Regions from separate parts of the Achromobacter sp. 1011811831 genome, predicted to be linked through region 3. Evidence: predicted binding sites of a transcription regulator. Region 3 holds the regulator's gene; each other region holds the start of a gene.
The links. The regulator LexA, encoded in region 3, represses DNA repair genes until DNA is damaged. The targets are predictions, from matches to a motif close to ACTGTATNNNNATACAGT.
Positions count from the first base shown of each region.

Region 1: a site for LexA is predicted at 3,932-3,949, ahead of imuA (translesion DNA synthesis-associated protein ImuA). Genes of this name have one in related genera too.
Region 2: a site for LexA is predicted at 3,162-3,179, ahead of AC6LJ9_RS08535 (ATP-dependent helicase). Genes of this name have one in related genera too.

Region 1 covers NZ_JCBANG010000048.1:5,005-14,753, forward strand. The annotation lists gene AC6LJ9_RS18175 (aspartate aminotransferase family protein) at 1-1,094, shown strand, start outside; gene acs (acetate--CoA ligase) at 1,282-3,180, shown strand; gene AC6LJ9_RS18185 (HepT-like ribonuclease domain-containing protein) at 3,206-3,556, opposite strand; gene AC6LJ9_RS18190 (nucleotidyltransferase family protein) at 3,553-3,843, opposite strand; gene imuA (translesion DNA synthesis-associated protein ImuA) at 3,990-4,688, shown strand; gene AC6LJ9_RS18200 (Y-family DNA polymerase) at 4,621-6,090, shown strand; gene AC6LJ9_RS18205 (error-prone DNA polymerase) at 6,127-9,357, shown strand; gene AC6LJ9_RS18210 (YgeY family selenium metabolism-linked hydrolase) at 9,379-9,749, opposite strand, start outside.
Region 2 covers NZ_JCBANG010000015.1:52,254-62,002, forward strand. The annotation lists gene AC6LJ9_RS08520 (4-aminobutyrate--2-oxoglutarate transaminase) at 1-509, opposite strand, end outside; gene pdxR (MocR-like pyridoxine biosynthesis transcription factor PdxR) at 605-2,110, shown strand; gene AC6LJ9_RS08530 (DUF72 domain-containing protein) at 2,140-3,039, opposite strand; gene AC6LJ9_RS08535 (ATP-dependent helicase) at 3,259-5,382, shown strand; gene AC6LJ9_RS08540 (CS1 type fimbrial major subunit) at 5,556-6,074, shown strand; gene AC6LJ9_RS08545 (deaminated glutathione amidase) at 6,115-6,903, opposite strand; gene AC6LJ9_RS08550 (substrate-binding domain-containing protein) at 6,932-7,882, opposite strand; gene AC6LJ9_RS08555 (Bug family tripartite tricarboxylate transporter substrate binding protein) at 8,000-8,983, opposite strand; gene AC6LJ9_RS08560 (LysR family transcriptional regulator) at 9,122-9,749, shown strand, end outside.
Region 3 covers NZ_JCBANG010000061.1:29,275-39,023, reverse strand. The annotation lists gene clpP (ATP-dependent Clp endopeptidase proteolytic subunit ClpP) at 1-555, shown strand, start outside; gene clpX (ATP-dependent Clp protease ATP-binding subunit ClpX) at 658-1,956, shown strand; gene lon (endopeptidase La) at 2,130-4,580, shown strand; gene AC6LJ9_RS20830 (hypothetical protein) at 4,570-4,827, opposite strand; gene lexA (transcriptional repressor LexA) at 4,855-5,505, opposite strand; gene AC6LJ9_RS20820 (amino acid aminotransferase) at 5,671-6,870, opposite strand; gene uvrB (excinuclease ABC subunit UvrB) at 6,947-9,181, shown strand; gene AC6LJ9_RS20810 (low molecular weight protein-tyrosine-phosphatase) at 9,441-9,749, shown strand, end outside.

The DNA of each region.
Region 1 (9,749 bases), on a different contig from region 3:
ATTGCCATCCGCGCGTCGTCGACGCCGTGGCGCGCCAGGCCGCGCAGCTGAACACGCACACGCGCTACCTGTCCGAAGTGGTCTACGCCTATGCCGAAAGGCTGCTGGCGACCTTTCCCGAGGCCCTGTCCAACCTGCTCTTCACCAGCAGCGGCACCGAAAGCGTGGACCTGGCCCTGCGCATGGCGCGCTATCACACGGGCGGCGCCGGCTTCATCGTGACGCGTTTCGCCTATCACGGCCATTCCACCGCCGTGGCCGAGATCACGCCCGCCTTCGGCCCCGGCGTGCCGCTGGGCATCCATGTGCGCACGGTGCCCGCGCCCCTGCCGGGCCGCAACGGCGAAGACGTGGGCCAGGCCTTCGCCGCCGGCATCGAGCAGGCCATCGCCGACCTGCGCCGGCACGGCATCCGCTTCGCCGGCGCGATCTTCGATTCGATCTTTTCCAGCGACGGGCTGTACGCCGACCCGCCCGGCTTCCTGCGCGCGGCGGCCGAGACCGTGCGGCGCCATGGCGGCGTCTACATCGCCGACGAAGTGCAGCCGGGCTTCGGCCGCACCGGCGCCGGCATGTGGGGCTTCAGCCGCCACGGCATCACGCCCGACCTGGTGGTGATGGGCAAGCCCATGGGCAACGGCATGCCGATAGCGGCCGTGGTCGCGCGGCCCGAGCTGATGGCCTCGTTCTCCGAGCGCTCGGGCTACTTCAACACCTTCGGCGGCAACACGGTCTGCTGCGCCGCCGCCTCGGCGGTGCTGGATGTGCTCCGGGACGAGCGGCTGGTCGAGCGTTCCGCCCAGGTCGGCCAGTATTTGAAAGACGGCTTCGAACGCTTGCAACGCGCCGACGCGCGCATTGGCGACGTGCGCGGCGCGGGCCTGTACCTGGGCGTCGAAATCGTCGACCAGGCGGGCGCGCCCGACACGCGCGAGGCGCTGCGCCTGGTGAACGGCCTGCGCCAGCGCCGCATCCTGGTCAGCACCTGCGCCGCCGCCGGCAACGTGCTGAAGATCCGCCCGCCCCTGCCGTTCTCGACCGAGCATTGCGACCTGCTGCTGGACGCGGCCGGACAGCTGCTGGCCGCCGGCTGAACCCTCACGCAATGGCGCCGGGCGGCCACACGCGCGGACGCCAGACACCAGGAGATCGGACATGAAGCACGCCACCGCCCGCGACAGCGGCCCCGATGCAGTCCCGGCCTCGCCCGCCGGCGCCAGCGCGGCGCAGGCACTGATCGCGCCCGCGCCCCGCGTCGCGGCCGCCGCCAACGTCGCCGGCATGGATGCCTACCACGCGCTGGTCGACGAGGCCGAACGGGACAACCAGGGATTCTGGGCGCGCCTGGCGCGCGAGACGCTGGCTTGGCGCAAGCCGTTCACCCAGGTGCTGGACGATACCCATGCGCCCTTCTACCGCTGGTTCGGCGACGGCCGGCTCAATGCGTCCTTCAATTGCCTGGATCGGCACGTCGCCAGCGGCCTGGGCGAGCGCGTCGCCATACGCTTCGAGGCCGACGACGGCGCGGTCACCCCGATCAGCTACCGCGCCCTGCTGGCGCGCGTCTGCCAGTTGGCCAACGCCATGAAGGCCTGCGGCATCCAGCGCGGCGACCGGGTGGCGATCTACCTGCCCATGTCGGTCGAGGCCATCGTCGCGATGCAGGCCTGCAACCGGATCGGCGCGATCCACTCGGTGGTCTTCGGCGGCTTCTCGGCCAAGTCGCTGAACGAGCGCATCGTCGACATCGGCGCCAGCCTGCTGATCACCGCGGACGAGCAGGTGCGCGGCGGCAAGACGCTGCCGCTCAAGCGCATCGCCGACGAAGCCCTGGCCCTGGGCGGCTGCGATGGCGTGCGCCGCGTGTTCGTGTACCGCCGCACCGGCGCCGGGATCGACTGGGACGCGGCGCGCGACGCCTGGCTGCACGAGGCCGCCGGCGCCCAGCCCGAACACTGCGAGCCCGAATGGGTGGACGCGGAGCATCCGCTGTTCGTGCTCTATACCTCCGGCTCCACCGGCAAGCCCAAGGGCGTGCAGCACGCCACGGCCGGCTATCTGCTGTGGGCCGCGCAGACCTTGCGCTGGACCTTCGACCTGAAGCCCGACGACGTATTCTGGTGCACCGCCGACATCGGCTGGATTACCGGCCACACCTACGTCGCCTACGCCCCGCTGCTCTGCGGCACGACCCAGGTCGTCTATGAAGGCCTGCCCACGCACCCCGATCCGGGCCGCTTCTGGCGCATGATCGACCGGCACCGGGTGTCCATCTTCTACACCGCGCCGACCGCGATCCGCGCGCTGATCAAGGGCGCGCACGAACATCCGCAGGCGCATCCCCGGCACTACAGCCTGGACACATTGCGCGTGCTCGGCACGGCCGGCGAGCCCATCAATCCGACGGTCTGGCGCTGGTATCACGAGGAAGTCGGCAAGGGCCGCTGCGCGGTCGTCGACACCTGGTGGCAGACCGAGACCGGCGGCCCGCTGATCGCCCCGCTACCCGGCGCCACCCCGCTCGCGCCCGGATCCTGCACGCTGCCCCTGCCCGGCATCGGCGCGCGCATCGTCGACGAGACCGGCCGCGAGACGCCGGACGGACAAGGCGGCTCGCTGGTATTCACGCGTCCCTGGCCCTCCATGCTGCGCACCCTCTGGGGCGACGACGCGCGTTTCCTGCAGACCTACTTCCCGGCCGAGCTCGGCGGCAAGACCTACCTGGCCGGCGACGGCGCGCTGCGAGACCCGGCCACCGGCTACTACACGATCACGGGCCGGATCGACGACGTGCTGAACGTGTCCGGGCACCGCCTGGGCACCATGGCGGTCGAGTCGGCGCTGGTCGCGCACCCTGAAGTGGCCGAGGCCGCCGTGGTCGGCCGCCACGACGAGCTGACCGGCGAGGCCATCGTCGCCTTCGTCGTGCCCAAGGGCGGCCCGCCCGACGACGCGGCCGCCGCGCGGATCTCCGCCGAGCTGCGCGCCTGGATCGCGCGCGAGATCGGCCCCATCGCCAAGCCCAGGGAGATCCGCTACGCCGGCAGCCTGCCCAAGACGCGCTCCGGCAAGATCATGCGCCGCCTGCTGCGCGCGATCGCCAACGGCGATCCGATCACGCAGGACATTTCCACGCTGGAGAATCCGGCGGCGATCGAACAGCTCAGGAGGATCGGATAGGGGCGCGTCAGTAAATAGAGACGCGTCAGGAAAGTTCGTCCGGCCCCGGCAAATCTGCCAGCAGCGCCGGCAACGCCGTCCGCACGGTTTCCCAGACCACATCCAGATTGATATCGAAATAACCGTGCGCGATACGGTTGCGCATCCCACGCATGCTGCGCCAAGGCACATCCGGCTGGGCCAGGACGAAATCGGCGTGACGGTCCATGATCTTCGTGGCCGCCTCGCCAATGATGACCAGGCTCATGATGACGGCTTGCTGGGTGCGTCTGTCCGCAAGGAAATCGCTCTTGGTCATTCCCTGTACGAAACTACGGGCGTCGACCGCAGCCTGGCGGATATGTTCCAGGTAGTCGGACAGGCGATTCACGCTCATACCGGCCGCGCTTCCGCAAGCACCTGTTCGCGGAATGCCACAGGCAAATCCGCCGGCGTCAGGAGATCGACGTGGATGCCGAGCAACATCTCCAGCTCATCCTGCAGGCCGCCCAGGTCAAACAGCGTGGCGCCGGGCAACGCGTCGACCAGTAAATCCAGATCGCTGCCTTCCTGGTCGGTGCCGTACAACGCCGAGCCGAAGACGCGCACGTTCTCGGTGCGGTAGCGGCTTGCCGCCTCGCGTACCGCGCTTCGCTTCAAATCGAGCACTAGGGATGGTCGCATGGTCTGTTACTCGTCGGATTCCTAGGGATCATAGGCAATCGGCCATCCAGATTCAATCGCATCAGGTTACGTCTGGCCGGCGCCATATGCTGTATATTTATACAGTAATAAACAGCAACCCGCCACGCCCCCTCGGCCACCCCGCCATGCAGTCCCCCGAACGCATCCATCCCGCCCTGTGGCGCGCCACCCAGCTGGCGCGCGGGGCGGCGCGCTGCCTGCCAACCGGACATGCGGCGCTGTCGGCCGAGTTGCCGGATGGCGGCTGGCCGATGGGCAGCCTGGTCGAACTGCTGTCCCCGCATCCCGGCGTGGGAGAGATCCGCCTGCTGCGCCCGGCCCTGTCCCAGCTGGAGACGCGGCGTCCGATCGCGCTGGTGCAGCCGCCGCACGCGCCCAATATCGTCAGCTGGATGAGCTGGCGGCTGGATCCCCGGCAACTGCTCTGGGTCTGTCCTGAAAAGCCGGCGGACGCGCTCTGGGCCGCCGAGCAGATCCTCAGGAACGGCAGCTGCGGCGCCCTGCTCTGCTGGCTGCCCCAGGTCCGCCCCGAATCGCTGCGCCGGCTGCACCTGGCGGCCCAGGCCAGCGACCTGCTGTTCGTCGCCCTGCGTCCGTCCGCCGCCGCCGCCCACGCCACGCCCGCCCCCTTGCGGCTGGCGCTGGCGCCCGCGCCGGGCGGGCTGTCCGTCCATATCCTCAAGCGCCGGGGGCCTGCCTGCGACACGCCGCTGCACGTGGGCCTGGAGCCCGGCGCCTTCGAAACACCCGCCCGCCATGCGCCTCTGGATCGCCGTCTGCCTGCGCTGCCTGCCGCTGGACGCCATACGCCCGCACTGGCCTGACGACGCCCAGGCGTACGCCGTGCTGGAGCAGGAGCGCGTGATCGCCCTGACCCCGGCCGCGCGCCTTGCGGGCGTGCGGATGGACATGCGCCGCGCCGGCGCCGCCGCCATCGCGCCCCAGGTCGAGCTGCTGCCGCGCAGTCCGCAGGCCGAGGCCGACGCGCTGCAGGGCGCCTCGCTGGCCCTGCTGCAATACACGCCCGAGGTCGCGCTGGCCGACGAGGCCACCGTGCTGCTGGGCGTGGGCGCCAGCCTGCAATTCTTCCGGGGCCCGCGCGCGCTGGCGCGCCGGGTCGCCGCCACGTTGCGGGCGCTGGACTTGCGGGTCTCGCTGGGCATGGCGCCCACCGCCGCCGGCGCCTGGCTGCTGGCGCAGCGCCGCGAACGGCGCGCCTGCAGGCGGGTGCTGACCCTGCCCACGCTCGTTCGCAGGCTCGACGCGCTGCCGCTGGCCCTGCTGCCTCCGGCGCGGCCGCGCCTGGACTGGCTGCAGGACATCGGCTGCGCCACGCTGGGCGACCTGCGCGCCCTGCCGCGCGCCGGCCTGCAGCGGCGCAGCGCGCCCGAACTGCTGGCGGCGCTGGACGCCGCCTATGGCCTGGCGCCCGAGCCGCAACGCTGGATCGAGCCGCCGGCGCGCTTCGCCCGCCGCATCGAGCTGATGGAATACCTGGAGCACACCGACGCGGTGCTGGCCGTGGCCCGCCGGCTGGCCGAACAGCTGGGCGGCTGGCTGGCCGCGAGCCAGCTGGCGGTGCGCAAGATCACGCTCAGCCTGGAACACGAGCGCGGCCGCCGCGCGCGCCCGCCCACCGAGCTGGAACTGGCGCTATCGCAACCGGCCTGGCAGCCGGCGCAGATCCTCGGCCTGCTGCGCGAGAAGCTGGGCCGCATGACGCTGACCGATCCCGTCATCGCCGTGGCCCTGCTGGCGCCCGAGACCGTGGCCCAGCCCGCCGCCAGCGCCACGCTGTTTCCCGAACCCGGCGGCACCGCCGAGGACCAGGCGCGGCTGCTGGACCTGCTCAGTGCGCGGCTGGGCCGCGAGCGCGTGCGCCGCGCCCGGCCCCAGGCCGATCACCGGCCCGAAGCCGCCAATGCCTGGGGCGACGCGCTGCAAGCGCCCGCCGGCGCCGAGCCGCTGCCGGCGCAGCTGGACCGTCCCTTCTGGCTGCTGGATCCGCCGCAGCCGCTGCGCCTGGCCGGCGACCGCCCGCAGTATCGGGGCCAGGCGCTGCGGCTGATGCGCGGCCCCGAGCGCATCGAAAGCGGCTGGTGGGATCCGCAGCTGACCGTGCGCGACTACTTCGTCGCCGAGGACGAGGCCGCCGCGCGCTACTGGATCTACCGCGAGCGCGACGCCGAGCACGCGCGCTGGTTCCTGCACGGGCTGTACGCCTGACGCCGGCCCGCGGCTCCGCCCCACCGTTACCCCATCATGCGCCCGCCCGACGATCCCGCCGACGCCCCGGAACTCCTGGCCCTGCTGCCCGGCTACGCCGAGCTGCACTGCCAGAGCAATTTCTCGTTCCTGCAAGGCGCCTCGCACCCGGAAGAGCTGGCCGCCCGCGCCGCCGAACTGGGCTACGCCGCCCTGGCCATCACCGACGAGTGCAGCCTGGCCGGCGTGGTGCGCGCGCACATGGAGGCCAAGAAGCTCAACCTGCCGCTGCTCATCGGCGCCTGCTTCCAGCTGCGCGCCGCGCCCGACGCCGCGCCGCTGGGCCTGACCCTGCTGGCGCAGACGCGCGAGGGCTACGGCAACCTGTCCGAGCTGATCACGCTGGCGCGCTCGCGCGCGCCCAAGGGCGAGTACCGGCTGGCGCCCGAGGACTTCACCGATCCGCCGCCCGGCTGCGAACATCTGCGCGGCCTGCCCGAATGCCTGGCCATCCTGACGCCCGAGTACGGCGCCGACGCCGCCCGCGTCGCCGAGCAGGCGCGCTGGCTGGCGCGCGTGTTCCCGCGCCGCGCCTGGGTCGGCCTGACCCTGCTGCACCGTTCCCGCGAGGACCTGCACCGCGACGCCACCGTGGCGGCCGCGCGGGAAGCCGGGCTGCCGCTGGTGGCGCTGGGCCAGGTCCAGATGCACCTGCGCTCGCGCCAGCCCCTGCACGACACGCTGGCCGGCATCCGCAGTCACCAGCCGGTGTCGCGCTGCGGCTATGCGCTGGCCGGCAACGCCGAGCGCCACCTGCGCACGCGCATGCGCCTGGCCAGCCTGTACCCGCCCGAGGCGCTGGCGCAGACGCTGGCGGTGGCGCGGCGCTGCGGCTTCTCGCTGGACGAGCTGCGCTACGAATATCCGGACGAGATCGTGCCTCCGGGCCACACGCCCGCCACCTACCTGCGCCAGGAGACGCAGGCCGGCGCCGCGCGCCGCTTCCCGCAGGGCGTGCCCGAGGCGATCGCCGCGCAGATCGAGAAAGAGCTGGGCCTGATCCGCGACCTGCAATACGAGGCATATTTCCTGACCGTCTACGACATCGTCCAGTTCGCGCGCGGCCAGGGCATCCTGTGCCAGGGCCGCGGCTCGGCCGCCAACTCGGCCGTCTGCTATTGCCTGGGCATCACCGAGGTCGACCCGATACGCGGCCACGCGCTGTTCGAGCGCTTCATCAGCAAGGAACGCAACGAGCCGCCCGACATCGACGTGGACTTCGAGCACCAGCGCCGCGAGGAAGTGATCCAGTACATCTACGACAAGTACGGCCGCGACCGCGCCGCGCTGACCGCGGTGGTCATCTCCTATCGACCGCGCAGCGTGCTGCGCGACACCGGCCGCGCGCTGGGCGTGGACAACGGCGTGATCGACGCGGTGGCGCGCGCGCACCAGTGGTGGGATGGCAAGAAGGAAATGCTGCGCACGCTGGGCGCCTGCGGGTTGGACCCGGACTCGCGCGTGGCGCGGCAATGGGCCTGGCTGGCGCAGACGCTGATGGGCTTTCCGCGCCACCTGTCGCAGCACCCGGGCGGCTTCGTGATCTCGCGCGGCAAGCTCTCGCGCCTGGTGCCGATCGAGAACGCCGCCATGCCCGACCGCAGCGTGGTGCAGTGGGACAAGGACGACCTGGACGCGCTCAAGCTGCTGAAGGTCGACGTGCTGGCGCTGGGCATGCTGTCGGCGCTGCGCCGCACGCTGGAGCTGGCCGGCCAGCGTCGCGGCGCGCCGCTGCGGCTGCAGGACATCCCGCCGGGCGACGATCCTACCTACGACATGATCTGCGACGCCGACACCATCGGCGTATTCCAGATCGAGTCGCGCGCGCAGATGAGCATGCTGCCCAGGCTGCGGCCGCGCAAGTACTACGACCTGGTGGTGCAGGTGGCCATCGTGCGGCCGGGGCCGATCCAGGGCGGCATGGTGCATCCCTACCTGCGCCGGCGCCAGGGCAAGGAAGACGAAACCTATCCCAGCGAAAAGGTGCGCGACGTGCTCTCGCGCACCATGGGCGTGCCGATCTTCCAGGAACAGGTCATGCAGATCGCCGTGGTGGCGGCCGGCTTCACGCCCGGCGACGCGGATCAGCTGCGCCGCTCCATGGCCGCCTGGAAGCGCAAGGGCGGCGTCGACAAATACCGCGTCAAGCTGGTCGGCGGCCTGCTGGCCCACGGCTACACGCTGGACTTCGCCGAAGCGCTGTTCCGCCAGATCGAAGGCTTCGGCGAATACGGCTTTCCCGAAAGCCACGCCGCCAGCTTCGCGCTGCTGGCCTACGCCAGCTCCTGGCTCAAGCGCCACGAGCCCGAGGCCTTCCTGGCCGCCCTGCTCAATTCCCAGCCCATGGGCTTCTACGCGCCGGCCCAGCTGGTGCAGGACGCCCGCCGCCACGGCGTGCGCGTGCTGCCGCCCGACGTGGTGCACAGCGGCTGGGACTCGGCGCTGGAAGCGCCACCGCCCGAGGCCCTCGCCACCCCGCGCCGGGCCCATCCCCACGCGCCGCCCGCCGGCGAGCCGCGCCCCGCCGTGCGCCTGGGCCTGAGCCTGGTCCAGGGCCTGCGCGAGGAAGCAGCCCGGCGCATCGAGGCCGCGCGCGCGCAGGCGCCCTATGCCGACACCGGCGACCTGGCGCGCCGCGCCGCGCTCACGCGCCACGAGCTGAACGCGCTGGCCGCCGGCGACGCGCTGCGCACGCTGGCCGGCCACCGCCGCCAGGCCAGCTGGGAAGCCGCCGCCAGCGCCAGCAGCCGCGACCTGCTCAGGCACGCCGCCATCCATGACGTACAGGCCCCGGCGCTCAACGCGCCGGACGAAGGCCAATCGGTGGCCGCCGACTACCGCAGCGTCGGACTGACCCTGCGCAGCCATCCGGTGGCCCTGCTGCGCCCGCAACTGGCCGCGCGCAACTTCCAGCCCGCCGCCGTGCTCAACACCTATCCGCACCGGCGCGTGGCGCGCGCCTGCGGCATCGTCACCGTGCGGCAGCGGCCGCAGACCGCCAAGGGCGTGATCTTCGTGACGCTGGAGGACGAGACCGGCCCGGTCAACGTGGTGGTGCGCACCGAGCTGATCGAACGCCAGCGCCGCGAGCTGCTCGGCTCCAGCCTGCTGGGCGTCTATGGCGCCTGGCAGAACGTGGACGGCGTGCGCCACCTGATCGCGCAGCGGCTGGTGGATATGTCCGAGCTGCTGGGCGGGTTGAGCACGCAGAGCCGGAACTTCCATTGAGGCCCGCTTGCGGCCGGCCTCTCAACCGCACACGGCGAGCACCAGGTTCCGGTAGATATCGCGGGCGCCTTCCAGCTGCTCCAACGCAATCGACTCATCGATCGTGTGGGCGTCCTCTTCGTTGCCCGGCCCCAGGCCGATCGTTGGAATGCCGCGCCGTCCGGCGGATTCCGAGCCGTTGGTGCAGAACGGCCAGGCGCCCACCAGCGGCTCCCTGCCACTGGCGCTGACGGCCGCGCGCGCGGCGGCCAGCAGTGCCGTATCGCCATCGCAGCGCCACCCCGGCAACCAGCGCGGCGGCGTGGCATGCTGGCCCGTATAGGTTTCCACCCGGCCCTCGCTCACCGCCAGGGTGAAATCAAACAGGCCATGCCCGGCCAGGTGCCCGCGGA
Region 2 (9,749 bases), on a different contig from region 3:
AAGGGCACGTGGTAAACGTCGCCCGGCATGGGGCCGAAGGACAGCTTGTACGGGGCGACCTTGCCGGTCAGCGCCATGCCCATCATGGTGCGGCCGTGGAAGGCGCCGGAGAAGGCGATCACGCCCGAGCGGCCGGTGGCCGAGCGCGCGATCTTGATGGCGTTCTCGACGGCCTCGACGCCGGTGGTGAAGAAGGCGCTCTTCTTCAGGCCGTCGATGGGGGCCAGGCGGTTGATGCGTTCGGCCAGCGAGATGTAGCCCTCGTAGGGCACGATCTGGTAGGCGGTGTGGGTGAAGTTGTCGAGCTGGGCCGAGATGGCGGCCTTGACCTTGGGATGCAGGTGGCCGGTGTTCAGCACGGCGATGCCGCCGGCGAAGTCGATGTATTCCTTGCCGTTGGCGTCCCACAGCGTGGCGTTCTCGGCGCGCACGGCATAGAAATCGCACATCACGCCGACGCCGCGCGGCGTGGCCAGGGAACGGCGGGTATTCAGATCCTGATTCTTCATCTCAGCCTCGCATCGCGGGTAATGGGTTAGCCCCTAATTTAATGCTACGATGGCCCCATTGTTGGGAACCACTTTTGTAAAATAGGTAGAACCAATTGCGTTCCATCGTAGGCGACCTGCTGCTGCTTCGGCTGGCCGAGGCCAGCGGCGAGCCGATGAACCGGCGGCTGTACCGTGGCCTGCGCGAAGCCATCCTGGAAGGCGCCATCGCCGCCGATACCCGCCTGCCGGCCTCGCGCGACCTGGCGGCCGAGCTGGGCATCGCCCGCAACACCGTGGTCCACGTCTACAGCCAGCTGCTGGCCGAGGGCTATACCCGCAGCCGGCAGGGCAACGGCACCTTCGTCAACGCCTCGCTGCCGGACTCGTTCCTGAGCAGCGGACGGCGCGCCCGCCTGGCGGCCGCGCCGCAGCCGCGTCCGGCGCTGTCGCCGCGCGGCGCGGCCATCGTCGATGGCGCCTCGGCCTCGCCCTACCAATGGGGCGCCTTCATGCCGGGCGTGCCCGACCTGACCGAATTCCCGCACCGCAAGTTCGGCCGCATCGTCAGCGCGCTGTGGCGCAATCCGCCGCCCGACCTGCTCACCTACGCCCATGGCGGCGGGCTGCCGGCGCTGCGCGAGGCGCTGGCGCAGCACCTGGCGCTGACGCGCTCGATCGATTGCGATCCCGAACAGATCATCATCACCGAGGGCTCGCACCAGGCCATCGACCTGGCCTCGCGCATCCTGGGCGATCCGGGCGAGGTGGCCTGGGTCGAGGATCCGGGCTATTGGGGCGCGCGCACCGTGCTGCAGGCCAATGGCCTGCGCATCCGCCATCTGCCGGTGGACGAGGAAGGTATGCAGGTGCCGCAGGAAGCCGGCGGGGAACCGCCGCGCTTCATCTTCGTCACGCCGTCGCATCAGTATCCGTTGGGGCCGGTGATGTCGCTGGCGCGCCGCCGCCAGCTGCTGGCGGTCGCGCGGCGCCATGGCAGCTGGATCATCGAGGACGACTACGACAGCGAGTTCCGCTTCTCGGGGCGACCCATCGCCTCGCTGCTGGGGCTGGAGCCGGACGCGCCCGTGATCTACATGGGCACCTTCAGCAAGACGCTGTACCCGGGGCTGCGCGTGGGCTATCTGGTGTTGCCGCGCCCGCTGGTGGCGGCATTCCAGGCGGCGCACGCCGAGCTGTACCGCGAGGGCCACCAGATGACGCATGCCGCGCTGGCGGCCTTCATCGCGGACGGCCACTACGCCGCGCACATCCGGCGCATGCGCATGCTGTACGGCCGCCGCCGCGCCATGCTGGTCAACCTGATCGAGCGCCGCCTGGGCGCCGACTGGCTGCACCGCGACGCCAGCCTGGCCGGGCTGCACCTGGTGCTGACGCTGCCCCCCGACATGGACGACCTGCGCGTGGTCGAGGAGGCGCGCGCGCGCGGCGTGCTGACGCGTCCGCTGTCACGCTACTACGCAGACCCGGCGCTGCGGCGTCCGGGGCTGCTGCTGGGTTTTGCCTGCGTGCCCGAGCAGGACATCGCGCGCAAGTTCGAGGTGTTGCTGGACAGCCTGGCGGAGGTGGCGCGCAAGCCGGCGCGCGCGGCCCGCGCTTGAGCCGCCAAGGGCGCATCGGCGACCGCGTCTCAGAACCCCGGCAGCGCCGCCGCGAACGCGGCCGCGTTGCGCATGCCCTGGTCCTCGAAATTGGTGTTGAAGACGGCGTGCGCCTGCGCGCTTTGCGCGGCCAGCCGGGAAAAGCGCTGGGCCAGCTCCGCCAGCTCGGCCTCGGAATACTCGTACTGGAAGCGTCCCGACGAGGCTTGCGTGGTCCGGTTCCAGGCGGCCGCGTTGCGGCCATGCAGCCGCAACAGCGTCAGCTCGGGATGCGTGCTTGCCCAGACGGCGGGCACGCTGTTCTCCGGCCCGGCGGGCGCGTCCACCACCGTGTGCACCGCGCCCAGCTCGCGCAGCAGCGCCAGCGTGCCGGCCGTCGCGGCGGCGCTGTCGAACCAGCTGCGGTGGCGCAGCTCGATGGAGACCAGGTGCTCGTCCATGCGCCGCGCCGCCTCGGCCAGCGCCGCGTGGCCGCGCGCGTCGCGCCGTATCCAGGGCGGGAACTGGAAATGCACGGCGCCCAGCTTGCCCGGCAGGCGCAGCGGCTCCAGCGCCAGCGTGTAGCGCCGCCAGAGTTCGTCGCGCAGCTCGCCAGGCACATCGTTGTAGTAGATGAACGGATCCGGCCAATCGTCGAGCTCCGCGCGGATGTCGGGGGGCAGGGCGGACAGCGGCGTCTGGTGGCTGGTGAACAGCCGGAACGCCTTGATGTTGAAGACGAAGCCGTCCGGCGTGCGCTGGTCCCAGCGCCAGGCGTTCTCGGCCGTGGGCAGCGCGTAGTAGCTGGAATCGATCTCGACCAGCGGGAAGCGCGCCGCGTAGTAGCGCAGCCGGGCCTCGGCGTTGGCGGCCACGGCCGGCGGATAGAAGCGGCCGCAGGCCAGCAGCGTGGGATCGGTCCAGGAGGCAGCGCCGGTGAGGATGCGCATGGCGGTCGGGGGCGACTAAGGGCGAGGAAACGCGGGCGGGTCGGGCGCGCGGGACGGGGCGATGGGCTGCCATGGCGCTCCGGGCGAGGGCGCCGGGGCGGAGCGGGCACCGGGTTATGATAGCTGGATATATGAACAGTTGTCTGACCTGTGCGCGCCCTGGCTGGTCCCGCCTTCCGGGCCGTGGGCGCGCATGGGCCTGTTGCCATTCTCCCGCCCATGTCCGATACGCAATCCCCGTCTTCCTCAGCGCAGCAGGACCGCCCCGATCCCCTGGCGGACCTCAACCCCGCCCAGCGCGCGGCGGTGGAATTCGGCGTGGCCCCGGCCGGGGCCGGCCAGGGCGGCGGCGAGGACGGCCCGCTGCTGGTGATCGCCGGCGCTGGTTCGGGCAAGACCAATACGCTGGCCCACCGCGTGGCCCATCTGATCCTGAACGGCGCTGATCCCCAGCGCATGCTGTTGCTGACCTTCTCGCGCCGCGCCGCCCTGGAAATGGAGCGTCGCGTGGGCGCGGTGCTGCACCGGGTGATGCGCCTGAACGCGGCGCAGCAGCCGCCGGCCCTGCCCTGGGCGGGCACCTTCCATGCCATCGGCGCGCGCCTGCTGCGCGATTGCGCGCAGCGCATCGGCCTGTCCGAGTCCTTCACCATCCTGGACCGGGGCGACGCCGAGGACCTGATGGGCATGGTGCGGCACGAACTGGGCCAGTCCTCGGCCAAGTCGCGCTTTCCGCTCAAGGGCACCTGCCTGGCCATCTATTCGCGCGTGATCAACAGCCAGGCGCCGGTGGAAGACGTGCTCAAGACCGCCTTCCCCTGGTGCGCGCAATGGGAGACCGAGCTCAAGGCCCTGTTCCGCGCCTATGTCGCGGCCAAGCAGGACCAGCAGGCGCTGGACTACGACGACCTGCTGCTGTACTGGGCCGAGATGATGGGCGATCCCGGCATCGCGGCCGATGTGGGGGCGCGCTTCGACCATGTGCTGGTCGACGAATACCAGGACACCAATCGCCTGCAATCCGCCATCCTGCTGGCCATGAAGCCGGACGGGCGCGGCCTGACCGTGGTGGGCGACGACGCGCAGTCGATCTATTCCTTCCGCGCGGCCACCGTGCGCAACATCCTGGACTTTCCCACGCAATTTCCGCGGCCCGCGCGCGTGGTCACGCTGGACCGCAACTACCGTTCCACCCAGCCCATCCTGAACGCGTCCAACGCCGTGATCGGATTGGCGGCGGAACGCTATGCCAAGGATCTCTGGACCGACCGGCAATCCTCGCAGCTGCCCGAAATGGTCAACGTCAGCGACGAGGCAGGGCAGGCGCGCTGGGTCGCCGACCAGGTGCTGGCGCAGCGCGAAGCGGGCGCCACGCTCAAGTCGCAGGCGGCGCTGTTCCGTTCGGCCAGCCATAGCGCGGCGCTGGAACTGGAGCTGACGCGGCGCAATATCCCCTTCGTGAAATTCGGCGGACTACGCTTCCTGGAGGCGGCCCACATCAAGGATCTGCTGTCCCTGCTGCGCTGGGCCGAGAATCCGCGCGGCCGCATGGCGGGCTTCCGCGTGGCGCAGCTGCTGCCGGGCGTCGGTCCGGCCACGGCCGGCAAGCTGATGGATGCGATGTCGGCCTCGGCCGAGCCGCTGGCGGCCCTGCGCGCGTTCAAGCCGGGCGCGGCGGCGCAGCAGGACTGGGGCGCCTTCGCCGACACCTATGCCGCGCTGCGCGATCCCGCGCTGACATGGCCCGCCGATGTAGACCTGGCCTTGCGCTGGTACGCGGGCCAGCTCGAACGGCTGTACGACGATGCGCGCGTGCGCCGCGCCGACCTGGAACAGCTGGCCCGCATCGCGGCCGGCTATCCGTCGCGCGAACGCTTCCTGACCGAGCTGACGCTCGATCCGCCCGACGCCACCAGCGACGAGTCGGGCGCGCCGCTGCGCGACGAGGATTACATGATCCTGTCCACCATCCATTCCGCCAAGGGACAGGAATGGAAGGCCGTGTATGTGCTGAACGTGGTGGACGGCTGCATTCCGTCGGACATGAGCACCGGCACGGCCGAGGAAATCGAGGAAGAACGCCGCCTGCTGTACGTGGCCATGACCCGCGCGCGCGAACGCCTGCAGCTGGTCGTGCCGCAGCGCTTCTACGTGCACCAGCAGACCGGCATGGGCGACCGGCATGTGTATGCGTCGCGCACGCGCTTCATCACCAACGCCATGCTGCCGCTGTTCGACCACCTGCCCAAGGCGCCGCCGCTGCCCGAGGGGAGCGGCGCGGGCCCGTCGCCGCAGGCGCCGAGCATCGACGTGGCGCGTCGGGTGCGCGGCCTGTTTTCTTAGTGCGCTTTCAGCCCAGTTGGGTTAAGAATAGTCCTACGAGACTTGGCGCTTTTAAAGAGTCAAGCCTCGCCGGCCGTTAACGGGAGTGCCAGCCCAGGCGCTCGCCGCCGCACGGTTGCGCGGATTCCCGCCCACATGGCGGGGGCTTTGTTCAAACTCTTGATCCGTCCATCATGAAGCTCAAACATATTGCTCTCGTCGCAAGCCTGGCCATGTCCTTGGCCAGCACGGCCCATGCCGCTCCCGTCGTCAAGAAGATCACGCTCACCGCCCAGATCGGAGATTCCATCTTCGTTTCCCGGCCGGACGGCTCCGGCTGGTACGACCACGAGGAACTGGACGCCACCGACCGCACGCAGCGCGCGTTCTCCAAGACCTTGCCCATCCGCGTATGGACGAAGGGCACGGAGTTCAATATCGCGCTGGCTCGGCCCCTGACGATGCGGGGCGGCGTCTATGAGATGCGCGATGCCAAGGTGGTCCTGTCGCAGCCGGGGCGCGAGGACGAGGTTCGCGTCGGCGCGCCGCTGAAGGTGCTGCAGAGCACCCCCGGCGACGGCGGCTACGACCAGATCCACAGGCTGACGGTGAGCGCGCGGGCGCCGGCGCAGACGCCCGATGGCCCGAGCATCAACGGCATCTATCGCGGCGATCTGGTGGTGCTGTTCGAGCCTTCCGCCGCCACGCCTTGAAGGGGATGACCCACGCGTCCTGCGCGCCGGCCGGCGTGGCTCAGGCCAGCTCGGGGCGCGCGAAGCGCCGGTTGGCCAGCACCGGCAGCGCCTGGCGCGCCTGGGCCAGGCGCTGCGGATCCAGCTCGGCGTACAGCAGCGCGTCATGTTCGGCCGCGCGGGCGATCACCACGCCCAGCGGATCCACCACCATGCTCGCGCCGATATTGCGCGGACCGCATTCGCCCACCGCCGCCACGTAGCAGGTGTTGTCCAGCGCGCGGGCGGTGGCCAGCACTTCCCAGTGATGTTCCTTCAGCGGTCCCTTGACCCAGGCGGCGGGCACCAGCAGCGCGTCGGCGCCGTCCACCGCCAGGCGGCGCGCCAATTCGGGAAAGCGCAGGTCGTAGCAGGTCATCATGCCGAACCGCAGCCCGTCCACCTCGAGCAGCGGCGGCACTTCATCGCCGGGCACGACGTTGACCGACTCCTGCATGGAGAACGCGTCATACAGATGCAGCTTGCGGTATTGCGCGACGATGCGGCCGCGGCGCAGCGCGACCTGGATGTTCCAGACCTTGCCCTGGTCGGCGGGCACGTGCACGGTCATGACCAGCGTCAGCGCGCGGTCGCGGGTGGCCTCCAGCATGCGGGTCATGAAGGGGCCGTCCAGCGGCTGAGCGGCGCGGCGCACCAGGTCGGGATCGGCGATGTCGCGCGCCAGGATGCCTTCGGGCAGCGCCAGCAGGCGCGCGCCGCCAGCGTCGGCGCGGTCGATCAGGTCCAGGCAGATCGCGGCGTTGTCGTGCCAGTCGGGGCGCACGGCGAATTGGCCCAGGGCGATTTTCATGGGGAGTCTCCTTGTATGTTCAAGAACGTCAGCCGTGGGCGAACAGTTCCGCCGGCGATATGCTGCGCTCGGTGAGACGCTGCGCGCGCAGTTCGGCCAGGAAGTCCGTCACCATGGGCTGGTTGGCTTGCAGGCCGTTGCGGTCCCAGCCCTCGGGCAGGTCGCGCGAGGTCTGGATCAGCTCGTCCAGGATCCAGGGCGTGGTGTCCGCGTATTTGCGGCGCTTGTGCAGCCACATCGCGGCGGACGCGTCCAGCGCGGCGCTCAGGGACTGGCCGACCCAGGGGTGGGCGCGCAGGATGTCCGGCTTGATGCCCAGCAGGTGCATGCCGGGTACGTAGCCCACGTCGCGGAAGTACGCCACTTCGTCGCGGCGGCAGTGCGGCAGCAGCTGGCGCAGGTCCGAGTCCGCGTCGAAGAAACCGTCGGGCATGAAGGGCGTGAACACGGCTTCCAGTTCGCCCGACCGCAGCAGGTCCACCAGCGGGCGCTCGCCGGCTACGGCCTCGATGCGTCCTGGCTGGCCGTAGCCGGACAGCCGGTCGGCGACCGGGTGCGCGGCGGTCAGGCGGCCGACCCGCCATTGCGCGTCGTCGATGCCGATGCCGACGCGGCGCAGCAGGGCGCGCGTCCAGGTATTGCCCGAGTCTTGCCAACCCGTCATGCCGATGCGGGCGCCGGCCAGCTGTTCCAGGTTGGTGATGCCGCTGTCGCGATGCGTGATGATGCAGCGATGGCGGAAGCCGCGCATCAGGAAGTGGGGCACGGCGGCGATATCATCGCGGCCGCGCAGGCGGCCCAGGCAATAACGGCTCATGGACATTTCGCCGGCGTCGTAGCGCGGATCGGCGGCCAGGTCCTCGGGCAGGGCGGGCACCCGGTCGATGCGCAGGTCCAGGCCTTCGGCAACCACGTCGCCCAGGGCGAGCGGCACGATGTAGTCCCAGTCGCGCACGGCGAGTCGGATTTGGAGTGTCATGGGGATGGCCTCGGCGGCCCGGCGGACCGCGGTGGGAGGGGAAGGGCGATGAGGGGCCTGGCGCCGCGGCTGCGGCGCAGGGGGAGGCGGGCGCGGAACCCGCCCGGGCGGCGAACCTTAGTCCAGTCTGATGCCGCGGGACTTGACCACGCCGCGCCAGAAATCCTGCATCTGCTTCTGCATGGCGAGCATGTCGTCGCCATAGAGATCCAGGATGTCGTTGCCGCCGGCGAGGATGAACTCGCGCACCGCCGGCGTATGCAGCGCCTGCTTGAGCGCGCCGCGCAGCCGCGCCAGCGCCTCGGGCGGCGTGCCGGCCGGCGCGTACAGCCCGGTCCAGCCGTATAGCGTCAGCGAGGGATAGCCCAGTTCCTTCAGGGTGGGCACGTCCGGCGCGTCCGTGACGCGGGCGTCGCTGCTGGCGGCGATGGCCACGGTCTTGCCCGACTTCACGTGCGGCAAGGCCGAGGAAGGGGTATCGAACAGCAGGTCGATGGTGCCGCCCATCAGGTCGGCCTGCGCGGCGGCGGGGCCCTTGTAGGGCACGTGCGTCAGCTCGATGCCGGCCAGCTGGCTGAGCAGTTCACCCAGCAGGTGCGGATTGGTGCCCGGTCCCGCGCTGCCGTAGGTGATCTTGCCGGGATGCGCCTTGGCCTTGGCGATGAGGTCCGGCAGGTCGCGGATGCCCGAAGCCTGGCTGGCGACCAGCAGGAACGGCGAGCGCGAGATCACGCCGATGGGCGCGAAATCCTTGTTTTCGTCATAAGGCAGCTTGCGCGTGAGCACGATGGGCAGCATGACCATGGCGCTGGAAGCGCCGGCCAGCAGCGTGTAGCCGTCCGGCGCGGCCTTGGCGACCGCGTCCACGCCGATGGCGCCGCCCGCGCCCGAGCGGTTCTCGACCACGAAGCTCTGGCCCAGCTGGTCGCCCATGGCCTTGCTGACTGCCCGCGCCAGCACGTCCGACGAGGCGCCGGGCAGCGTGTGCACGATGACCTTGACGGGCTTGTTCGGGTAGGCGTCCTGCGCATGCGCGGCGGGCGCGGACAGCAGGCTCAGCGACAGGATGGCGCCGGCGGCGCGGCCGAAGAAGGCGTTCATGGTTTTCCCCTGATTTGTCATGTGATGGCGCTGGGGCGGGCCACAGCGTTGTCGCATTGTCGGCAGGGGCGTTTATGTGCGTCAATCGTGAAATTAGGCATAATGATTGCATATCATGCAAGTATTGACGGGGCGACTATGCAGCTCATGGGCATGGAGGCGCTGCGCGCCTTTGTCGAAGGCGGTTCGATCGCGGAGGCCTCGCTGCGCCTGCGCCGCAGTCCTTCCCAGGTCAGCCGCCTGCTGGCCGCGCTGGAGGACGATGTCGGGTACGCCCTGCTGGTCAAGGAGGGGCGGCGGCTGACGCTGACCGAACCGGGCCGCCAGCTGTACGAGCGCATCGGCGAGATGCTGCGCGCCAACGATGCGCTCGCGGACTACCTGCGCCACGCGCGCCGCAAGAGCCGCACCCACGTCAACGTGCTGGTGGCGCAGCACCTGATCGACGGCCTGCTGGTGGACGCCATCGCCGGTGCCACGCGCGAGGAGCCGGATTTCGGCGCCAGCGTCAATGCGCGCATGCCGCCCAATGTGGACGCCTGGATCAGCCAGCAGCATTTCGATATCGCGCTGGCCCAGCTGCCCGTCGAGCATCCGCTGCTGGTCACCGAAACGCTGGCGGAGACGCATGCCGTGGCGGTGTTCGGGCCGGACGATCCGCGCGCCGACCTGCCGGGGCCCATCACGCCGCGCGCGCTGGGACAGGGCAGGTTCATCGGCATGCCGGCCGGCGGTTCGCTGTTCCACCGCTACCTCAGGGCCTTCG
Region 3 (9,749 bases):
CGCGGCGAACGCGCCTACGACATCTACTCGCGTCTGCTCCGCGAGCGGCTCATCTTCCTGGTGGGCCCGGTCAACGACGCGACCGCCAACCTGGTGGTCGCCCAGTTGCTGTTTCTGGAATCGGAGAATCCTGACAAGGACATTTCCCTGTACATCAACTCGCCCGGCGGGTCGGTGTACGCGGGAATGGCCATCTATGACACGATGCAGTTCGTCAAGCCGGACGTGTCCACCCTGTGCACCGGCCTGGCGGCCAGCATGGGTGCGTTCCTGCTGGCGGCGGGCAAGAAGGGCAAGCGTTTCACGCTGCCCAACTCCCGCATCATGATTCACCAGCCCTCGGGCGGCGCCCAGGGCCAGGCCTCTGACATCCAGATCCAGGCCCGCGAAATCCTGGATCTGCGCGAGCGCCTGAACCGCATCCTGGCCCAGAACACCGGCCAGCCCGTCGAGCGCATCGCCCTGGACACGGAACGTGACAACTTCATGTCCGCCGAAGATGCGGTATCGTATGGACTGGTCGACAAGGTGATGACCTCCCGTTCGGAAGGCTGACTTTCCGGCTCGTCCGAACCAGCTGCCATCACGTTCGAGTATGCGTAGGCTGCGCCGGGTCCTTCGGGCCTGGCGCGTCGTTACCTGAGATACGAAATACATATGCCTGAAAAAAAGGGATCGGCAGACGCTAAGGTGCTGCATTGCTCGTTTTGCAATAAAAGCCAGCACGAAGTCCGCAAGCTGATCGCAGGTCCGTCGGTATTCATCTGCGATGAGTGCATCGACCTGTGCAACGACATCATCCGCGAGGAAGCGCAGGCAACCGCGCGCGCGGCGATTCGTTCCGAACTGCCCACTCCGGCTGAAATCAAGACCTTCCTGGACCAGTACGTAATCGGGCAGTCGCTGCCCAAGCGCATGCTGGCGGTGGCGGTCTACAACCACTACAAGCGGATCCGCCACGGCGAGATCAAGGGCGACGAGGTCGAGCTCTCCAAGAGCAACATCATGCTGATCGGCCCGACCGGCTCGGGCAAGACCCTGCTGGCCCAGACGCTGGCGCGCATGCTGAACGTGCCCTTCGTCATGGCCGACGCCACCACGCTGACCGAAGCCGGCTACGTGGGCGAAGACGTCGAAAACATCATCCAGAAGCTGCTGCAGAACTGCAACTACGAGGTCGAGAAGGCGCAGCGCGCCATCATCTACATCGATGAAATCGACAAGATCTCGCGTAAGTCCGACAACCCGTCCATCACCCGCGACGTGTCGGGCGAGGGCGTGCAGCAGGCGCTGCTGAAGCTGATCGAAGGCACGGTGGCCTCGGTGCCGCCGCAAGGCGGGCGCAAGCACCCGAACCAGGACTTCGTCCAGGTCGACACGACCAACATCCTGTTCATCGTCGGCGGCGCCTTCGACGGCCTGGAAAAGGTCATCCGCGACCGTACCGAAAAGTCCGGCATCGGCTTCTCGGCCTCGGTCCGGGCCAAGTCCGAGCGCGGCGTGGGCGAACTCTTCTCCGAAGTCGAGCCCGAAGACCTGATCAAGTTCGGCCTGATCCCCGAACTGGTCGGCCGCCTGCCGGTGGTCGCCACGCTCGATGAGCTGGACGAGGCTGCTCTCATCCAGATCCTGACCGAACCGAAGAACGCGCTGCTCAAGCAGTTCCAGAAGCTGTTCGCGATGGAAGGCGCCGAACTGGACGTGCGTACCACCGCCCTGGCGGCCATCGCCCGCAAGGCACTCAAGCGCAAGACCGGCGCGCGTGGCCTGCGCTCCATCATCGAGCAGGCGCTGCTCGACACCATGTATGACCTGCCTTCCCAAGGCAACGTCAAGCGCGTGGTGCTGGACGAGAATGTCATCGAAGGCGACGGCAAGCCCTTGCTGATCTACGCTGACGAGGCCGGCGCTTCGGAAAAGCCGGAGCGCGGGGAAGTCCGCGACGCCGCAGCCTGACATTTCAAGAAAACCCGTTCATGTAACGGGTTTTTTTGGCCTTGTTGGCCACCAGGACGCCGGGATCTTGAATTTTCGGCTATTGTTCCCATAACAGACGTAACTGACGAGGGCGCCCATGTTTCCGGGCCTTCTCTGTCCCCGATACGCCGAGTCATACCGAGGAACCATCTATGTCTGCCAGCCAGACCCTGCCTTCCGACCCGATCGACCTGCCGCTGTTGCCGCTGCGCGACGTGGTGGTGTTCCCGCACATGGTCATCCCGCTGTTCGTCGGCCGTCCGCGCTCGATCCGCGCGCTGGAAGTTGCGATGGAAGCGGGCAAGAGCATCATGCTGGTGGCGCAAAAGTCCGCCGGCAAGGATGATCCCACTCCCGAAGACGTCTACGAAATTGGCTGCGTCGCCGGCATCCTGCAGATGCTGAAGCTGCCCGACGGCACCGTGAAGGTGCTGGTCGAGGGCACGCAGCGCGCCCGCATCAACACCATTGAAGACGCGGATTCGCACTTTACCTGCCAGGTCACCCCGATCGAGCCGGACGCCATCCAGGGCTCCGAGACCGAGGCGCTGCGCCGCGCGATCGTTGCCCAGTTCGAGCAGTACGTCAAACTCAACAAGAAGATCCCGCCCGAGATCCTGACCTCGCTCGCCGGCATCGACGACGCCGGCCGCCTGGCCGACACGATCGCCGCGCACCTGCCGCTCAAGCTCGAGCAGAAGCAGAAGATGCTCGAGATCGTCGGCACCTCCGAGCGCCTTGAAGGCCTGCTGACGCAGCTGGAAACCGAAATCGACATCCTCCAGGTCGAAAAGCGTATCCGCGGCCGCGTCAAGAAGCAGATGGAGAAGAGCCAGCGCGACTACTACCTGAACGAACAGGTCAAGGCCATCCAGAAGGAACTGGGCGAAGGCGAGGAAGGCGCTGACATCGAGGAACTCGAAAAGAAGATCATCGCCGCGCACATGCCCAAGGAGGCCCGTAAGAAGGCCGACGCCGAGCTCAAGAAGCTCAAGCTCATGTCGCCCATGTCCGCCGAAGCCACGGTGGTGCGCAACTACATCGATACGCTCATCAATCTTCCCTGGAAGAAGAAGAGCAAGATCAACAACTCGATCAGCAACGCCGAGACGGTGCTGGACAACGACCACTACGGCCTCGAGAAGGTCAAGGAGCGCATCCTTGAATACCTCGCGGTGCAACAGCGCGTGGACAAGGTCAAGGCGCCGATCCTGTGCCTGGTCGGGCCTCCGGGCGTGGGCAAGACCTCGCTCGGCCAGTCCATCGCCAAGGCCACGAACCGCAAGTTCGTGCGCATGGCCCTGGGCGGCGTGCGCGACGAAGCCGAGATCCGCGGTCATCGCCGCACCTACATCGGCTCGATGCCCGGCAAGATCGTCCAGAACATGACCAAGGTCGGCGTGCGCAACCCGCTGTTCCTGCTGGACGAGATCGACAAGCTGGGCATGGATTTCCGCGGCGATCCCTCGTCGGCGCTGCTGGAAGTGCTGGATCCCGAACAGAACCACACGTTCCAGGACCACTACATCGAGGTCGATTTCGACCTGTCCGACGTGATGTTCGTCGCGACCAGCAACACGCTGAACATTCCGCCGGCGCTGCTGGACCGCATGGAAGTGATCCGCCTGTCGGGTTACACCGAAGAGGAAAAGATCCATATCGCCCGCGACCATCTGCTGCCCAAGCTGATGAAGAACAACGGTGTCAAGGACAACGAGCTGACGGTCGACGAGTCCGCGCTGCGCGACATCGTGCGCTACTACACCCGGGAAGCCGGCGTGCGTGCGCTCGAACGCGAAGTGGGCAAGATCTGCCGCAAGGTCATCAAGCAGCTGCTCACCCAGAGCGACAAGGCCAAGGCCGAGGGCAAGACCCCGGAAGCCAAGGTGGTCAATGTCACCGGTGAAAATCTGTCCGACTACCTGGGCGTGCGTCGCTACACGTTTGGCATGGCCGAGAAGGAAAACCAGATCGGCCAGGTCACCGGACTGGCCTGGACGGAAGTTGGCGGCGACCTGTTGACGATCGAAGTGGCGGACATGCCCGGCAAGGGCGTGATCCAGCGCACGGGCTCGCTCGGCGACGTCATGAAGGAATCAGTCGAGGCCGCCCGCACCGTGGTGCGCTCGCGCGCCCGGCGCCTGGGCTTCGCGGACAGCGTGTTCGAGAAGCACGACATGCACGTGCACGTGCCGGAAGGCGCGACACCGAAGGATGGTCCGTCCGCGGGTATCGCGATCACCACGGCCATGGTGTCGGCCCTGTCGCGTATCCCGGTGCGCGCCGACGTCGCCATGACCGGCGAGATCACGCTGCGCGGCGAAGTCTTGCCCATCGGCGGCCTGAAGGAAAAGCTGCTGGCGGCGCATCGCGGCGGCATCAAGACGGTCTTGATTCCGGAAGAAAACGTCAAGGACTTGGCGGAGATTCCGGACAACGTCAAGAACCATCTGGAAATCGTGCCGGTGCGCTGGATCGACAAGGTCCTGGAGCTGGCCCTGGAGCGTCTGCCGGAGCCGCTGGCCGAGGAAGACGCCGTGAAGGAACCGCTGGTGGCCAAGCCGGCGGAACCGGGCAGCACGGATCCGGTGCTCAAGCACTGAAACCTGGGTAGATGAGAAAGGCGCCGCTTACGCGGCGCTTTTCTTTTTTGGCGGCGCCGATGGCTCCGATGGATGCGCCTGGCGTCGGCATTGGGCTTTTGGTCGAGCTGTCGCCGATACCAGGTGCGTGTCGGCGCCGGGCCGGCATGGTGTCGTGCCCCGATGCATCGCCAAACAAAAACCCCGCCATGGCGGGGTTTCCTGTCGCGGTGTAGCGATCGATGTTGCGGCGGCCGGGCTTGGCCAAGCCCGCGTCAGCCGCGATGGCGGGTGTTCAGTGCAGGGCTTGAGTGCGGATCAACCCGACAGCGATGCCTTCCAGCGCGAATTCCTGTTCGGCGTCCACGATGATGGGGGCGAAATCGGGGTTCTCGGGCAGCAGTTCCAGGCGGCCATTCTGGCGCTGCAAGCGCTTGACCGTCACGTCGTCGCCCAGGCGGGCGACGACGATCTGGCCGTTGCGCGCTTCGGTGGCGCGCTTGACCGCCAGCAGGTCGCCTTCAAGAATGCCGGCGTCGCGCATGCTCATGCCGCGCACTTTCAGCAGGTAATCGGGTGTCTGGGCGAACAGGCCGGGGTCGACGCCGACTTCGCGCTCCACATGCTCGGCCGCCAGGATCGGGCTGCCCGCGGCAACGCGGCCGACCAGCGGCAGCAGCAGCTGGGCCAGGGCAGGGTGGGGCAGCATGGCTTGCGCTGGTGCCGTGGCGGCGTCCTTCAGGCGAATGCCGCGCGAGGCGCCGGCGGTAAGCTCGATGGCGCCCTTGCGGGCCAGCGCCTTGAGGTGATCCTCAGCCGCGTTGGGAGATCGGAAACCCAATGCCTGGGCAATTTCGGCGCGAGTGGGCGGAAAGCCCGTGCGCGCGACGGTTTGCCGGATGAGGTCGAGGATTTGCTGCTGGCGTTCCGTGAGTTTGCTGGCCATGGCGATGATCCGTTGCTTGCGGACTGTACATATATACAGCGCCATTCTGGGGGACATAACGGAAAAATGCAAGCGCACGCCGCCAAAACAAAACAGGACCCGCATGGGTCCCGTCTTGCATCGCCAGTTGCCAGCGGCGGCATGGCGCCGCGCCGGGCGTCAGGCTCAGAGCACCGCGGCGATGGCCTTGGCCACCTTGTCGATGTTGCCGCTGTTCAGCGCGGCGACGCAGATGCGGCCGCTGGAGACGGCGTACACGCCGTGTTCTTCGCGCAGGCGGTCGACCTGGGCGGCGCTCAGGCCCGAATACGAGAACATGCCGCGCTGGGCCAGCACGAAGCTGAAGTCCTGCTTGCCGCCGTGTTCCTTGATCTTCTCGACCAGCTGCTTGCGCATCAGGCGGATGCGGTCGCGCATGCCAGCGAGTTCTTCTTCCCACAGGGCGAACAGTTCGGGCGAGTTCAGCACCGTCGACACCACCGTGCCGCCGTGGGTGGGCGGGTTGGAGTAGTTGGTGCGGATGACGCGCTTGAGCTGGCTCAGCACGCGAACGGCTTCGTCCTTGCTGCCGGCCACCACGGTCAGGGCGCCGACGCGCTCGCCGTACAGCGAGAAGGACTTGGAGAACGAGGAGCTGATGAACATCGTCAGGTCCTGCTCGGCGAACATGCGCACGACCGCGGCATCTTCCTGCAGGCTGTCGCCGAAGCCCTGGTAGGCGATGTCCAGGAACGGGACCAGCTGGTTCTGCTTGACGACGTCGGCGATCTGCTTCCACTGCTCGAACGTGGGGTCCACGCCGGTCGGGTTGTGGCAGCAGGCGTGCAGCACGACGACGGTCTTGGCCGGCGCGGCCTTCAGGTCGGCCAGCATGCCTTCGAAGTTCAGGCCGCGGGTGGCGGCGTCATAGTACGTGTAGGTGCCGACTTCGAAGCCGGCGCGCTCAAACAGGGCGCGGTGGTTTTCCCAGCTGGGGTTGCTGATCAGGACCTTGGAACCCGGCAGCAACTGGTGCAGGAAGTCGGCGCCGATCTTGAGCGCGCCGGTGCCGCCCAGGGCCTGCGTGGTCAGCACGCGGCCGGCGGCGGCCAGCGGGGAGTCGTTGCCCAGCAGCAGCGCCTGTGCGCCCTTGTTGTAGCCGGCGATGCCTTCGATCGGCAGGTAGCCACGGGCCGCGGCGGCCTCGATGCGGGCAGCTTCGGCCTTGCGCACCGCGCCCAGCAGAGGGATGCGACCCTGGTCGTCGTAGTACACGCCCACGCCCAGATTGACTTTACCGGGACGGGTGTCCGCGTTGAATTGTTCGTTCAGGCCAAGGATGGGGTCGCGCGGCGCGAGTTCGACGGAATCGAAGAGGGTGCTCATGGGAGTCTATTGGGCTGGGTGGACGCAGGAATTGGTGCTGTGGATAATGAGGGGTTTACCTCGGGAACAGTCTAGCATGTCCAAGAGCGAGCGACGGGGCCGGAAAACGGCCGAAAAGCAGGCTGAAAGTCTGGACGAAAGCCTGGGCGCGGGCCTGGGGGAAGGTCTGGGGGAGGGTCTGGATGCAGGCCTGAATGCGACTGGCCTGGCGGACGAGTCCGCCGGGCAGGCCGGCACGCGCGCCGGCGAGGGCGGCGGCGGGGGGGGGGACAGTACCGTTCCGGGCGCTGCCCCGGGCTTTGTCGAGTATCCGGGCAGTCCATTCCAGCTGTACCAGCCGTATCCGCCGGCGGGCGACCAGCCGACGGCCATCGACAGCCTGGCCCAGGGCATGGAAGACGGCCTGATGTATCAGACGCTGCTGGGCGTGACCGGATCGGGCAAGACCTACACCATGGCCAACGTGATCGCCCGCCTGGGTCGTCCGGCCCTGGTGCTGGCGCCCAACAAGACGCTGGCCGCGCAGTTGTACGCCGAAATGCGCGAGTTCTTCCCGAAGAACGCGGTCGAGTACTTCGTTTCGTACTATGACTATTACCAGCCCGAGGCCTACGTGCCGACGCGCGACCTGTTCATCGAGAAGGACTCGTCCATCAACGAGCATATCGAGCAGATGCGATTGTCGGCCACCAAGAGCCTGCTGGAACGCCGCGACACGGTGATCGTGGGCACGGTGTCCTGCATCTACGGTATCGGCAATCCCGGCGACTACCACGCCATGGTGCTGATCTTGCGCTCGGGCGACCGGATTTCCAGGCGCGAGATCCTGGCGCGGCTGGTTGCCATGCAGTACACCCGCAATGACGCGGAGTTCACGCGCGGCGTGTTCCGCGTGCGTGGCGAGACGATCGACATCTTTCCGGCCGAAAGCGCCGAACTGGCGCTGCGGCTGACGCTGTTCGACGACGAGATCGAGAGCCTGGAGCTGTTCGATCCGCTGACCGGCCGCATCCGTCAGAAGCTGCCCCGCTTCACGGTGTACCCGGGTTCGCACTACGTAACGCCGCGCGATACCGTCCTGCGCGCCATCGAGACCATCAAGGAAGAGCTGCGCGAGCGCGTCAAGCGTTATGTCGACGACGGCCATCTGGTCGAGGCGCAGCGGCTGGAGCAGCGCACCCGCTTCGATCTGGAAATGCTGCAGGAGCTGGGCTTCTGCAAGGGCATCGAAAACTATTCGCGGCATCTATCGGGCGCGGCGCCGGGCGAGCCGCCGCCCACGCTGATCGACTACCTGCCCAGCGACGCGCTGATGTTCATCGATGAAAGCCACGTCACCATCGGGCAACTGAGCGCCATGTACCGCGGCGACCGGTCGCGCAAGGAAACACTGGTCCAATATGGATTCCGCCTGCCTTCGGCGCTGGACAACCGGCCGCTGAAGCTGGAGGAATTCGAGGCGCGCATGCGCCAGTGCGTGTTCGTATCGGCCACTCCGGCCGCCTATGAGCGCGAGCATACGGACAACGTGGTGGAGCAGGTGGTACGCCCCACGGGCCTGGTGGATCCGGAGGTGCAGGTGCTGCCGGCGCGCACCCAGGTCGACGACCTGCTGGGCCAGATCAAGGCCAGGGTGGCGGTGTCGGAGCGTGTGCTGGTGACCACGCTCACCAAGCGCATGGCCGAGGATCTGACCGACTTTCTGAGTGAGCACGGCGTCCGGGTGCGCTATCTGCATTCCGATATCGATACGGTCGAGCGCGTGGAGATCATCCGCGACCTGCGGTTGGGCACATTTGACGTGCTGGTCGGGATCAACCTGCTGCGCGAGGGGCTGGACATTCCCGAGGTTTCGCTCGTGGCGATCCTGGATGCCGACAAGGAAGGTTTCCTGCGTTCGGAACGCAGCCTGATTCAGACCATTGGCCGCGCCGCGCGCAACCTCAATGGGCACGCGATCCTTTACGCCGACCGCATCACGGATTCCATGCAGCGGGCCATGCAGGAAACGGAGCGGCGGCGCGTCAAGCAGCTGCAGTTCAACGCGGACCACGGCATCACGGCGCGCGGTGTCAGCAAGGCGGTGCGCGAACTGATCGACGGCATCGTGGCGCCGGTCCAGCACGATGCGCTGGAAGCGGCGGTCCCAGCGGAATTCCTGAACGACGAAAAGGCGCTGGCGCGTGAGCTCAAGCGCCTCGAAAAGCTGATGATGGACCATGCCCGGAATCTGGAGTTCGAACAGGCGGCCGCCGCCCGCGACGCCCTGACGGCATTGAAGCAGCGCGTCCTGCTGGACGGGGCGGTGTGAGCTGCGGGCGGCTCATAAGGCCGCCCGTGAACCTGTCTGATCGCTGACGGCAAGCTGAAAAAATTTGTTCTGGCGCAGCGCAATCAGGCGTTCAAATTTTGCGCAGATTTTTCCCGGACAAGCTCGGGGAAGGTCTGGATTTTTTATTCCAATTCATTGATTTAAAAGTAAATTATTGACACGACATTTTGTCCTGCAAACCCCTTTTGAGCGCAAAAAAAGCTTGCCTTATCGCGGGTTTTCCCGCACACTTGCCAGCATGATGACCAAGGTACTTTTCGTTTGCATGGGCAATATCTGTCGCTCGCCGAGCGCAGAGGGCGTGTTTCGCCATTTGGTGAACGACGCGGGTTTGGGCGACGTGGTTCGCATCGATTCCGCCGGCACGCACGCGTTTCACATCGGCGAGGCGCCTGATGCCCGGGCGCAGGCCGCGGCGCGCAAGCGCGGCTACGAGATCACGCACTGCGAGGCGCGTCAGGTCACCGCGGAAGATTTCCGCGAATTCGATCTCATCCTGGCCATGGACTGGGACAACCTGTCCGCCATGCAGCAGCAGTGCCCGAAG